3 regions of the Aminobacter sp. GW821-FHT11F06 genome follow, and region 1 is predicted to be linked to each of the others. Evidence: predicted binding sites of a transcription regulator. Region 1 holds the regulator's gene; each other region holds the start of a gene.

Region 1 (3,483 bases):
CCTTCGTTGCCGATTATCCCAAGACGCCTTTCGATCCGGCGACGGCTTTGCCGGTGCAGATCTACATGTGGGCGAACGAGGCCGAACGCGCCTTTGTCGAGCGCATGTCGGGCGCCATCATCATCCTTTTGATCTTCCTCATGGCCATGAACATCGTCGCCATCGTCCTGCGCCGCCGCTTCGAGCGCCGCTGGTAGGGCATGGACAAGGAGTATCCTGCTATGAACATCATGACCGAGAAAAAACTCGAAGACGCGGTGAATGCCGAGATGAACAGACCCAATGAAATCATCAAGATGCGCGGCGACCAGGTCACCGTGCACTATGGCGACAAGCAGGCGTTGTTCGGGGTCAATCTCGACGTCCGCCAGAACCAGGTGACGGCGCTGATCGGCCCTTCGGGCTGCGGCAAGTCGACCTTCCTGCGCTGCCTCAACCGCATGAACGACACCATCGACACAGCCCGTGTCGGCGGCAAGATCACGCTCGACAACGAAGACATCTACGATCCCAAGATCGACGTCGTCGAACTGCGCGCGCGTGTCGGCATGGTGTTCCAGAAGCCGAATCCGTTCCCCAAGTCGATCTACGAAAACGTCGCTTACGGCCCGCGCATCCATGGCCTTGCCAAGAACAAGGCCGAGCTCGACGTGATCGTCGAAAAAAGCCTGCAGAAGGCGGCCTTGTGGAACGAAGCCAAGGACCGTCTCAACGAGCCGGGCACCGGCCTGTCGGGCGGCCAGCAGCAGCGCCTGTGCATCGCCCGCGCCATTGCGGTCGCACCTGAAGTGATCCTGATGGACGAGCCGTGCTCGGCGCTCGATCCGATCGCCACCGCCAAGGTCGAGGAGCTGATCGACGAGTTGCGCGAGAACTACACGATCGTGATCGTGACCCACTCGATGCAGCAGGCGGCACGTGTGTCGCAGCGCACGGCGATGTTCCACCTCGGCTATCTCGTCGAGGAAGGCGCTACCGACAAGATGTTCACCAATCCCGACGACAAGCGGACGCAGGACTACATCACCGGCCGCTTCGGCTGAGTGGACGTTTTCGCCGCCGTATACGAGACGAGGAATAAATCATGGGCGAACATACAGTCCGGTCCTTCGACGAAGAACTCCAGCATGTCGACCAGCTCATCCGTGACATGGGCGATCTCGGCGGCTCGATGGTTGCCGGTGCCATCCGCGCACTGTTGTCGTCCGACCAGGCGCTGGCGCAAAGCGTTGTCGCCGACGACACGATCATGGACGCCAAGCAGCGCGAACTCGACAACAGCGCGATTACGCTGATCGCCAAGCGCCAGCCGATGGCCCAGGATCTGCGCGCCGTGGTCGGCGCCATCCGCATGGCGGGCGATCTCGAACGCATCGGCGATCTTGCCAAGAACATCGCCAAGCGTGTCGGCGCCGTCGGCCAGTCGCCGACGCCACGCAATCTTTCGCATTCGATCGATGCCATGGCACAGCTGGTGCTCGACCAGGTGCGGGGCGTCGTCGATCTTTATGTCGCGCGCCAGGCCGAGGGCCTGAAGAACCTGCGCGCCGACGACCAGAAGATCGACATCCAGTACAACGCCGTGTTCCGCGAGCTTTTGACCTACATGATGGAAGATCCGCGCAACATCACTGCCTGCACGCATCTGCTGTTCTGCGCCAAGAACCTGGAGCGCATTGGAGACCATGTCACCAATATCGCCGAGAACGCCTATTTCGTGGTCACCGGCACGCAGCTGCCGCTCCACCGGCCGAAGGTTGAAGAAACCACGTCGCCGGTTTCGGCCACCTGAACTCCAACATGAAGGACAGCCGATGATCGCCCCCAAGATCATGGTCGTCGAGGACGAAGAGCCGCTGGGCGTGCTGCTTCGCTACAACCTCGAGTCCGAAGGCTATCAGGTCGAAGTCGTCACGCGTGGCGACGAGGCCGAAATACGGCTCCAGGAAAACGTGCCGGACCTTCTGGTGCTCGACTGGATGGTGCCGGCCCTCTCCGGCATCGAACTATGCCGCAGGCTGAGGATGCGGCCCGACACCGAACGCCTGCCGATCATCATGCTGACGGCGCGTGGCGAAGAGAGCGACCGCGTGCGTGGGCTTTCGACCGGTGCCGACGACTATCTGGTCAAGCCGTTCTCGACGCCGGAGTTCATGGCGCGGGTCAAGGCTTTGCTGCGCCGGGCCAAGCCCGAAGTGCTGTCGTCGATCCTCAAGGTCGGCGACATCATGCTCGACCGCGAGTCGCACCGCGTCTACCGCAAGAAGAGCGAGATCAAGCTCGGGCCGACCGAATTTAGGCTGCTTGAGTTCATGATGCGGCATCCCGGCCGGGTGTTTTCGCGCAGCCAGTTGCTCGACAATGTCTGGGGCGAGACGATCTACATCGACGAACGCACAGTGGACGTGCATGTCGGGCGCCTGCGCAAGGCGGTCAACACCGGCCGCATGCCCGACGTGATCCGCACCATCCGCGGCGCCGGCTACGCCATCCGCGAGGATTAGGCGACATCCGCCCCGGCACTGCGCGGGGTCGTGCCGGCGGCGAAGATCTCCTGATCGACGTAAAGCAGCGCGCGCATCATGCAGCCCAGGCGGATGAGCGGGATTTCGTTCGGCTCGGTGTCGAAGGAAATCGCCTTCGAATGCAGCCCGCCCGCCGTCTTGGCGATGGCGGCGCGAACGTGTGGCTCCATCAGGTCGAAGGCGGCAGCGCCGACACCGACGAAGGCGAGCGGTGCCGGGTCGATCAGCGCGAACATCGAGCCCAGGCCGAAGCCGATGGCTTCGCCGGCCTTGCGGAACGCTTCGCGCTCGGGACCGTCATGGTCGCGGGCGGCGTCGGCGAGGGCGGTGATGTCCTCGTCGGAGAGATCGGCGAGCGGCTCGGCATTTTCATCGCCCAAACGGGCATTGCGCCAGATCGCATAGTTGCCGGCATAGGCCTCGACACAGCCGCGCCGGCCGCAGCGGCAGAGCGCGCCGTCGGGGCGGTGGATCATGTGGCCGAACTCGCCGCCGGATGAATGCGTGCCGGTGAACAATTCACCCTTCAGCACCAGTCCCATGCCAATGCCATGGGAAAGCAGGATGGCGATGAAGTCGTCGCGGTAGCGGACCGGGTCGCGCCAGCGCAAGGCCTCGGCGATCATGTTGCAGTCGTTTTCGACCGTCACCGGCACGCCGAACTCCTGTTCGAGCCGGTCGGCGAAGGGAATGTCGTCATGCGGGGTGATCGGCGACCATAGCAGCTTGCGCGAGCCGGAATCGGTGATGCCCTGGACGGCGAGCGCGATGCGCAGCACCGGGCCGTAGGTTGTTTCGATGCGATCCATCAGGCCCCGGATCATGGTGACGCATTCGTCGATCAATGCGTGCGCCGGCATCCGCTGGGTGACGAGACGGCGGCTGTCTTCGACGATGGTGTTGCCGGCATAATCGATGATGGCAGCCGACAGGCTGTTGAGGGACAGCACGACGGCGA
Region 2 (3,483 bases), on a different contig from region 1:
GGTGTCGTTGCGGCCTCGACAGTGTGGGTCGTGTCGCTGTAGCGGTTCGGCTCGTAGGGGCCGTGGCTCTGCAGGGAGACTGCAAAGAAGAAGAACGGATGCTCGGTGGCATCGGCCTCGCGGATGATCTCGTCCATCAGGGCTGCGTCGGATGCCAGGGGCCCGCGCTTTTCGAGCGGCGGCAGGTTTTCTTCCGACATGAATTCGTCGAAGCCGAAGGCCTTGTAGACGGGCGCGCGGTTCCAGAACCAGCTGCCGAACGGATGGATGGCGCGGGTCTCGTAGCCTTCGCTCTTGAAGAAGGTGGCAAGCGAAGGCACCGGCGCGCGGACATATTGCTGATAAGGGATGGAGCCCGCCGGCAGGAAGGCGTTGGAGAAGCCGGTCAGCGCCTCGAACTCGACATTGGCGGTCATGCCGCCGAATTCGGGCGAAAAGACATGGCCCGACTGCGATGCACGCACATTCTGGATCGGATCCGGTGTTATCTTGACGCCAGGCAGCAGCGTCGGATCCCAGAAGGACTCGCTCATCACGATGATGACGTCGGGTTTTTCCTCGGGCAGGGCAGCGACAGCCTGTTCGGGCCGGGCAATGGCGTCGATCGCCTTTTCGGAATAGCCCTCCGGCGCCTTGACCTTGGCCATCGGCACGTTGAGCGCAAAGGCGATGGCAAAGCCGTTGGAGGCGTAATTTTCCTTCTGGTCCCACATCATCGGGATGATCTGGAGACGGTCGCGCGTCCACGAGAAGGTCGCGTAGTCCATGATCGAGACAAAGAAGGCCAGCGTCGGGATGGCGATGGCGAGGCGCGAAATGCGCGCCCAGAGCGTCAGCGCCGGCATGCGGCGGCGCCAGTAGCGCCAGGCCAGGACGAGCAGCGAAACGCCGGCGATCAGGCCGACGACAATGCCGATGCCGGCCAGCGGCCGTTCGCGCACCAGCAGCGGCATCAGTTCGACGATCTGGCGGGCATAGAGGAAATCGGTCGGGTAGAGCGGGTCGCCGAGGTAAAGCGACTTCTGGTGGCCGACGAAGGCGAGCAGAAGTGCGACGGGCGCAACGATCAAAAGCCCGTTGTAGGGCCGGCCGAGCACCGCATCGAGACCGATGATCAAAAGGGCAAACAGGGCGACCGTCGTCCAGCTCGGCTTGAACGGCTGCTGGAAGAAGTTGAGCGTGTCGACGAAGGAGCCGCGCGCGACGAACTCGATGGCAAACACCAGCACCGCCGAAACGGCGAGCGTGACCATCACCGAGCGCAGCACGCACAGGGCATAGGCACGCCGGCCAAGCACTTCCGCGGCCTCGTCTTCGCCATCCCTGACGACGGCCTTGCCGTCCGCCAATAGTTTTGCCAACTCAACTTCCCCGGGCGCTCCGCAGCCGCGTCACGCAACTGTCACAAAACGGTCATCGAAAACCTAGCGCATATGGCAAAATTGAGAAGGATGGGGCAAACAAAACGTGTTTCGTATTAATCATCTGTGATTATTTGCCTCAAACTGGCCCAAAGGCGCACAAGACTTGACTTGGCGGTATTCATTGCGCCAGAGGCACCATGATATGGCGTTATGCGCGTCCCCGGACATGCAAGGCGCTTGAAGTGACACGTCCGCGCGTGGTGATTCCAGATTGGGCCGATGCGCTGCTAGCCAGGAGACCAACATGGCCGTTGCATTCACTTTCCCTGGACAGGGCAGCCAGGCCGTCGGCATGGGCAAGGAACTCGCCGATGCTTTCCCCGAAGCGCGCCGCGTCTTCGAAGAAGTCGATGACGCACTGGGCGAAAAGCTTTCGAAGCTGATCTGGGAAGGTCCTGAAGAGACGCTGACGCTGACGGCCAACGCCCAGCCAGCGCTGATGGCGGTGTCGATGGCTGCCTTCAGGGCGCTTGAATCGCGTGGCCTGTCGCTCAAGGACAAGGTTTCTTACGTCGCCGGCCACTCGCTCGGCGAGTATTCGGCACTTGCCGCCGCGGGCTTCGTGTCGGTCGCCGATGCGGCGCGCCTGCTGCGCATCCGCGGCGACGCCATGCAGGCGGCGGTGCCGGCCGGGCAGGGCGCGATGGCTGCGATCATCGGACTGGAACAGACCGATGTCGATGCTGCCTGTGCCGAGGCAGCCCAAGGTTCGGTGTGCCAGATCGCCAACGACAATGGCGGCGGCCAGCTGGTGATCTCGGGCGAAAAGGCAGCCGTCGAACGCGCCGCCAAGCTTTGCACCGAAAAGGGCGCCAAGCGCGCGCTGATGCTGCAGGTCTCAGCGCCTTTCCATTCGGCGCTGATGGCGCCGGCCGCCGACAAGATGCGCGAAGCGCTCGCCGGCGTGAAGAAGCACGCGCCGATCGTTCCGGTCATCGCCAACGTCTCGGTTCAGCCGATCACCAACCCCGAAGAGATCGCCGCCCGCCTCGTCGAGCAGGTCACCGGCCGCGTGCGCTGGCGCGAGACCGTCGAGTGGTTCGGCAGCAACGGCGTCACCACGCTTTACGAAGTGGGTGCCGGCAAGGTGCTGTCGGGCCTCGCCCGTCGCATCAACAAGGACATCGCGACGGCTGCGGTCAACAACCCGGCCGACGTCGACGCGGCAATCGCTGCGCTCGTCTGAAAATTCAAACGACCCCACCCGTGTGAAGGGTGTTCTCTCAGAGGGATTGAAAAAATGCTCGATCTGACCGGCCGCAAGGCACTCGTCACCGGCGCATCCGGGGGCATCGGCGAAGAAATCGCCCGCATCCTCCACAAGCAGGGCGCTATCGTCGGCCTGCACGGCACGCGCGTTGAAAAGCTCGAAGCCCTGGCCAACGAACTCGGCGACCGCGTGAAGCTGTTTCCGGCCAATCTCGCCGACCGCGACGAGGTCAAGGCGCTGGGCCAGAAGGCCGAGGCCGATCTCGAAGGCGTCGACATCCTGGTCAACAACGCTGGCATCACCAAGGACGGCCTGTTCGTGCGCATGTCCGATGCCGATTGGGACAGCGTCATCGAGATCAACCTGACGGCGATGTTCCGCCTGACGCGCGAGCTGACGCACCCGATGATGCGCCGCCGCCATGGCCGCATCATCAACATCACCTCGATCGTCGGCGTCACCGGCAATCCCGGCCAGACCAACTACTGCGCCTCCAAGGCGGGCATGATCGGCTTTTCCAAGTCGCTCGCCCAGGAGATCGCCACCCGCAACATCACCGTCAACTGCGTCGCACCCGGCTTCATCGAATCGGCAATGACCGAGAAGCTCAACGACAAGCAGAAAGAGACGATCATGGCCGCGATCCCGGCCAAGCGCATGGGCACCGGCAAGGAAGTTGCTTCGGCCGTCGCTTATCTCGCTTCTAACGAAGCAGCCTATGTCACCGGCCAGACGATCCATGTAAATGGTGGCATGGCGATGATCTGATTGTCGCAATAGGCCGGGATAACCGGGCCTTTTACCTTGGACGCGGTGAAGTTTTCGTGTATTGCCGCGCTCCATCAGGTG
Region 3 (3,483 bases), on a different contig from region 1:
GACCCGAACAAAACAAGCCTCACCGATTTGCCTGATCCATTACCATGGGTGCCAGCCGCACGAAAGCCGCCGGACCTGCCGAAGCAAGCAAAGGTTGGGCCACACACCTGATGCAGTGTCGACCAAGTTTCATCGCGGGACTTTCGTCCACGCCGAGACGTTGTGCCCGCCGCAACACGAACGGCGTTGGGCGCGACGAACCGATGTCGGCATGGCCGGGTCCCGCCCGCCTTTGGCGCGAGATGCAAGTCGAATCACACATGGCTGCTTTTCCGCTCAGGCGGCCTTGTCGACGCGCTGGTCGACGACCATTGGCGCGAAGGGTTCGTTGACCAGCTTGCCGGCCAGGACATGCGGCCAGCGCAGGATGACGAAGGTGCCGTCGAAATCTTCCGCCACCGCTGTGCAGTTTTCGACCCAGTCGCCGGTGTTGATGTAGGCGATGCCGCCGAAATTCTCGATCGCCGGATGATGGATATGACCGCAGATGACGCCGTCAACCTCCGAGCGCCTGGCTTCGTCGGTCAGCACGTCCTGGAAGGCGCCGATGAAGTTGACGGCCTTCTTGACCTTGACCTTGGCCCAGGACGAAAACGACCAATAAGGCATGCCGAAGGTGCGGCGAAAGCGCGCCACCAGACGGTTGAGGGCCATGGCCGCGTCATAGGCAAAGTCGCCGAGATAGGCGAGCCAGCGCGCGTTCTGCACCACGGCGTCGAACTGGTCGCCATGGATGACCAGGAAGCGCTTGCCGTCGGCGGCCTCGTGGATGGCGCGGTCGGCAACGACGATGCCGCCGAAATGCACGCCCTGGAACATGCGGGCGAACTCGTCGTGGTTGCCGGCGATGTAGGTGATGGCAGTGCCCTTGCGGGCCTGGCGCAGCAATTTCTGCACGACATCATTGTGCGCCTGCGGCCAGTGCCAGGTGCGGCGCAGACGCCAGCCATCAACGATGTCGCCAACGAGGTAGATGCTTTCGGCTTCGTGGTGGCGCAGGAAGTCGATCAGATACTCGGCCTTCGCCGCCTTCGAGCCGAGATGGACGTCGGAGATGAAAAGCGTTCGGAATCTGCGTGTGCTGGTGCCGGACATGGCATTCCACCCGTTGCTGTCGCGGTGGCTATGCCCAGATTCATGCAACAGGCGTATGACGGTTGCGGCAGTCGCCCCTTGGACATAGGGTGGGCCATCACCGACAGGAGACGGACATCATGGATCTCGGAATCCGGGGCAAGAAGGCAATCGTGTGCGCGTCGAGCCGTGGGCTCGGCAAGGGTTGCGCGATCGCACTCGCCGAAGCGGGCTGCGAGCTTTTCCTCAATGGCCGCGACGCCGGCGCGCTCAGCCGAACGGCGACGGAAATCCGCCAGCGATTCGGCGTGAAGGTGACGGAAATCCTAGGCGACGTCTCCAACCCCGAGGTGCAGAAGGCACTGCTCGCCGCCTGCCCGTCTCCCGACATCCTGGTCAACAACAATGGCGGGCCGCCCTATCGCGATTTCCGCGAACTCGACCGCGCCAAGATCCTGGAAGGCGTGACCAACAATATGGTCACCCCCATCGAGCTGGTCAAAGCGGTGATCGACGGCATGGCCGAGCGCGGCTTCGGGCGCATCGTCAACATCACCTCGCTGTCGGTCTATACGCCCATCCCCGGCCTCGACCTGTCGTCGGGCGCGCGCGCGGGCCTCACGGCATTTCTCGCGGGCGTGGCGCGCACAGTCGCCGACCGCAACGTGACTATCAACAATATGCTGCCGGGCAAGCTCGACACCGACCGTTTGCGCGGACCGCATGAGCCGGGCAGCATCGAGGACCCGGCGCAAGGGGCAGCAAGACGGGCAAGGCTGAGTGCGGAAATTCCCGCTGGCCGACTCGGCACGCCGGAAGAATTCGGCCAGATCTGCGCCTTCCTGTGCTCGGTTCATGCCGGATACATGACCGGTCAGAACATCCCGGTCGATGGCGGGCTCTATGTCAGCTCGTTCTGAGCACCACGAAAGCTGAAACGACATCTCAGCAAATTACGTCAAGCGGTTGGAATGATTGCCATTCCAACAATTGAAAGTGATTCAACTGCCGTCTGGTCGTTGACACCTCGAAAAATGCCATGGTCGTGCTAATAACGGCCTTTGAAGCGGAATCTGTAAGGAGCTAGATATGACCGGGGACAACAAGAAGAAGGAAGCGCTCTCCGATCTCGATCAGGCCGCGCTCTTTTTCCACAAGTACCCGGTTCCCGGTAAGCTCGAAATCCAGGCGACCAAGCCACTTGGCAATCAGCGCGACCTGGCGCTTGCCTATTCGCCGGGCGTGGCCGCGCCCTGCCTCGCCATCAAGGACGATCCCGAAACCGCCGCCGACTACACCGGCCGCGCCAATCTCGTCGCGGTGATCTCCAATGGCACCGCCGTGCTCGGTCTTGGCAATATCGGCCCGCTGGCGTCCAAGCCGGTGATGGAGGGCAAGGCTGTCTTGTTCAAGAAGTTCGCCGGCATCGACGTCTTCGACATCGAGATCGACGCGCCCGAGATCCACCAGATGGTCAGCACGATCTCGGCACTGGAGCCTACCTTCGGCGGCATCAACCTCGAAGACATCAAGGCGCCCGAATGCTTTGAAGTCGAGGAGCAGCTCAAGGCCAAGATGCGCATCCCGGTCTTCCATGACGACCAGCATGGCACCGCGATCATCGTCGCAGCCGCTGTGCTCAACGGCCTGGAGCTTGCCGGCAAGAACATCGAGGACATCAAGATCGTGACGTCAGGTGCAGGCGCTGCCGCGCTCGCCTGCCTCAACCTTCTGGTATCGCTCGGCGCCAAGGTCGAGAATATCTGGGTCACCGACCGCTTCGGCGTCGCCCACAAGGGGCGTGTCGAGGAAATGGACCGCTGGAAGGATCCTTACGTCAAGGACACCAATGCGCGTGTGCTGGCCGATGTCATCGGCGGAGCCGACGTCTTCCTTGGCCTGTCCGCCGCCGGTGTGCTGAAGCCCGAACTGCTCAGCCAGATGGCCGAGAAGCCGTTGATTTTGGCGCTGGCCAATCCAAAACCCGAGATCATGCCGGAAGAGGCACGCGCCGCCCGTCCCGACGCGATGATCTGCACTGGCCGTTCGGATTTCCCGAACCAGGTCAACAATGTGCTGTGCTTCCCCTACATCTTCCGTGGCGCGCTCGACTGCGGCGCGCGCGCCATCAATGAAGAGATGAAGATGGCCGCCGTGCGCGCGATTGCGGCGTTGGCGCGGGAAGAACCGTCCGATGTCGCCGCGCGCGCCTATTCCGGTGAAACACCGACCTTCGGTCCCGATTTCCTCATTCCCTCGCCCTTCGACCCACGGCTGATCCTGAGGATCGCGCCGGCCGTGGCCAAGGCTGCCTGCGAAAGCGGCGTGGCGACCCGCCCGATCACCGACTTCACCGCCTATATCGAAAAGCTCAGCCGCTTCGTCTTCCGCTCAGGCCTGGTGATGAAG

What was found. The regulator PhoB, encoded in region 1, activates phosphate uptake and scavenging genes when phosphate is short. The targets are predictions, from matches to a motif close to TGTCATNNANCTGTCAT.
Region 2: AC1RTB_RS04370 (LTA synthase family protein) is a predicted target of PhoB. The motif match lies at 1,390-1,406, and genes of this name have one in related genera.
Region 3: AC1RTB_RS01020 (UDP-2,3-diacylglucosamine diphosphatase) is a predicted target of PhoB. The motif match lies at 1,140-1,156, and genes of this name have one in related genera.

What each region holds. Positions count from the first base shown of each region.
Region 1 covers NZ_JBXARL010000006.1:108,447-111,929, reverse strand. The annotation lists gene pstA (phosphate ABC transporter permease PstA) at 1-197, shown strand, start outside; gene pstB (phosphate ABC transporter ATP-binding protein PstB) at 222-1,043, shown strand; gene phoU (phosphate signaling complex protein PhoU) at 1,085-1,792, shown strand; gene phoB (phosphate regulon transcriptional regulator PhoB) at 1,815-2,504, shown strand; gene AC1RTB_RS15925 (ROK family protein) at 2,501-3,483, opposite strand, start outside.
Region 2 covers NZ_JBXARL010000001.1:890,539-894,021, reverse strand. The annotation lists gene AC1RTB_RS04370 (LTA synthase family protein) at 1-1,253, opposite strand, end outside; gene fabD (ACP S-malonyltransferase) at 1,669-2,610, shown strand; gene fabG (3-oxoacyl-[acyl-carrier-protein] reductase) at 2,665-3,402, shown strand.
Region 3 covers NZ_JBXARL010000001.1:208,564-212,046, forward strand. The annotation lists gene AC1RTB_RS01020 (UDP-2,3-diacylglucosamine diphosphatase) at 277-1,095, opposite strand; gene AC1RTB_RS01025 (SDR family oxidoreductase) at 1,215-1,994, shown strand; gene AC1RTB_RS01030 (NADP-dependent malic enzyme) at 2,164-3,483, shown strand, end outside.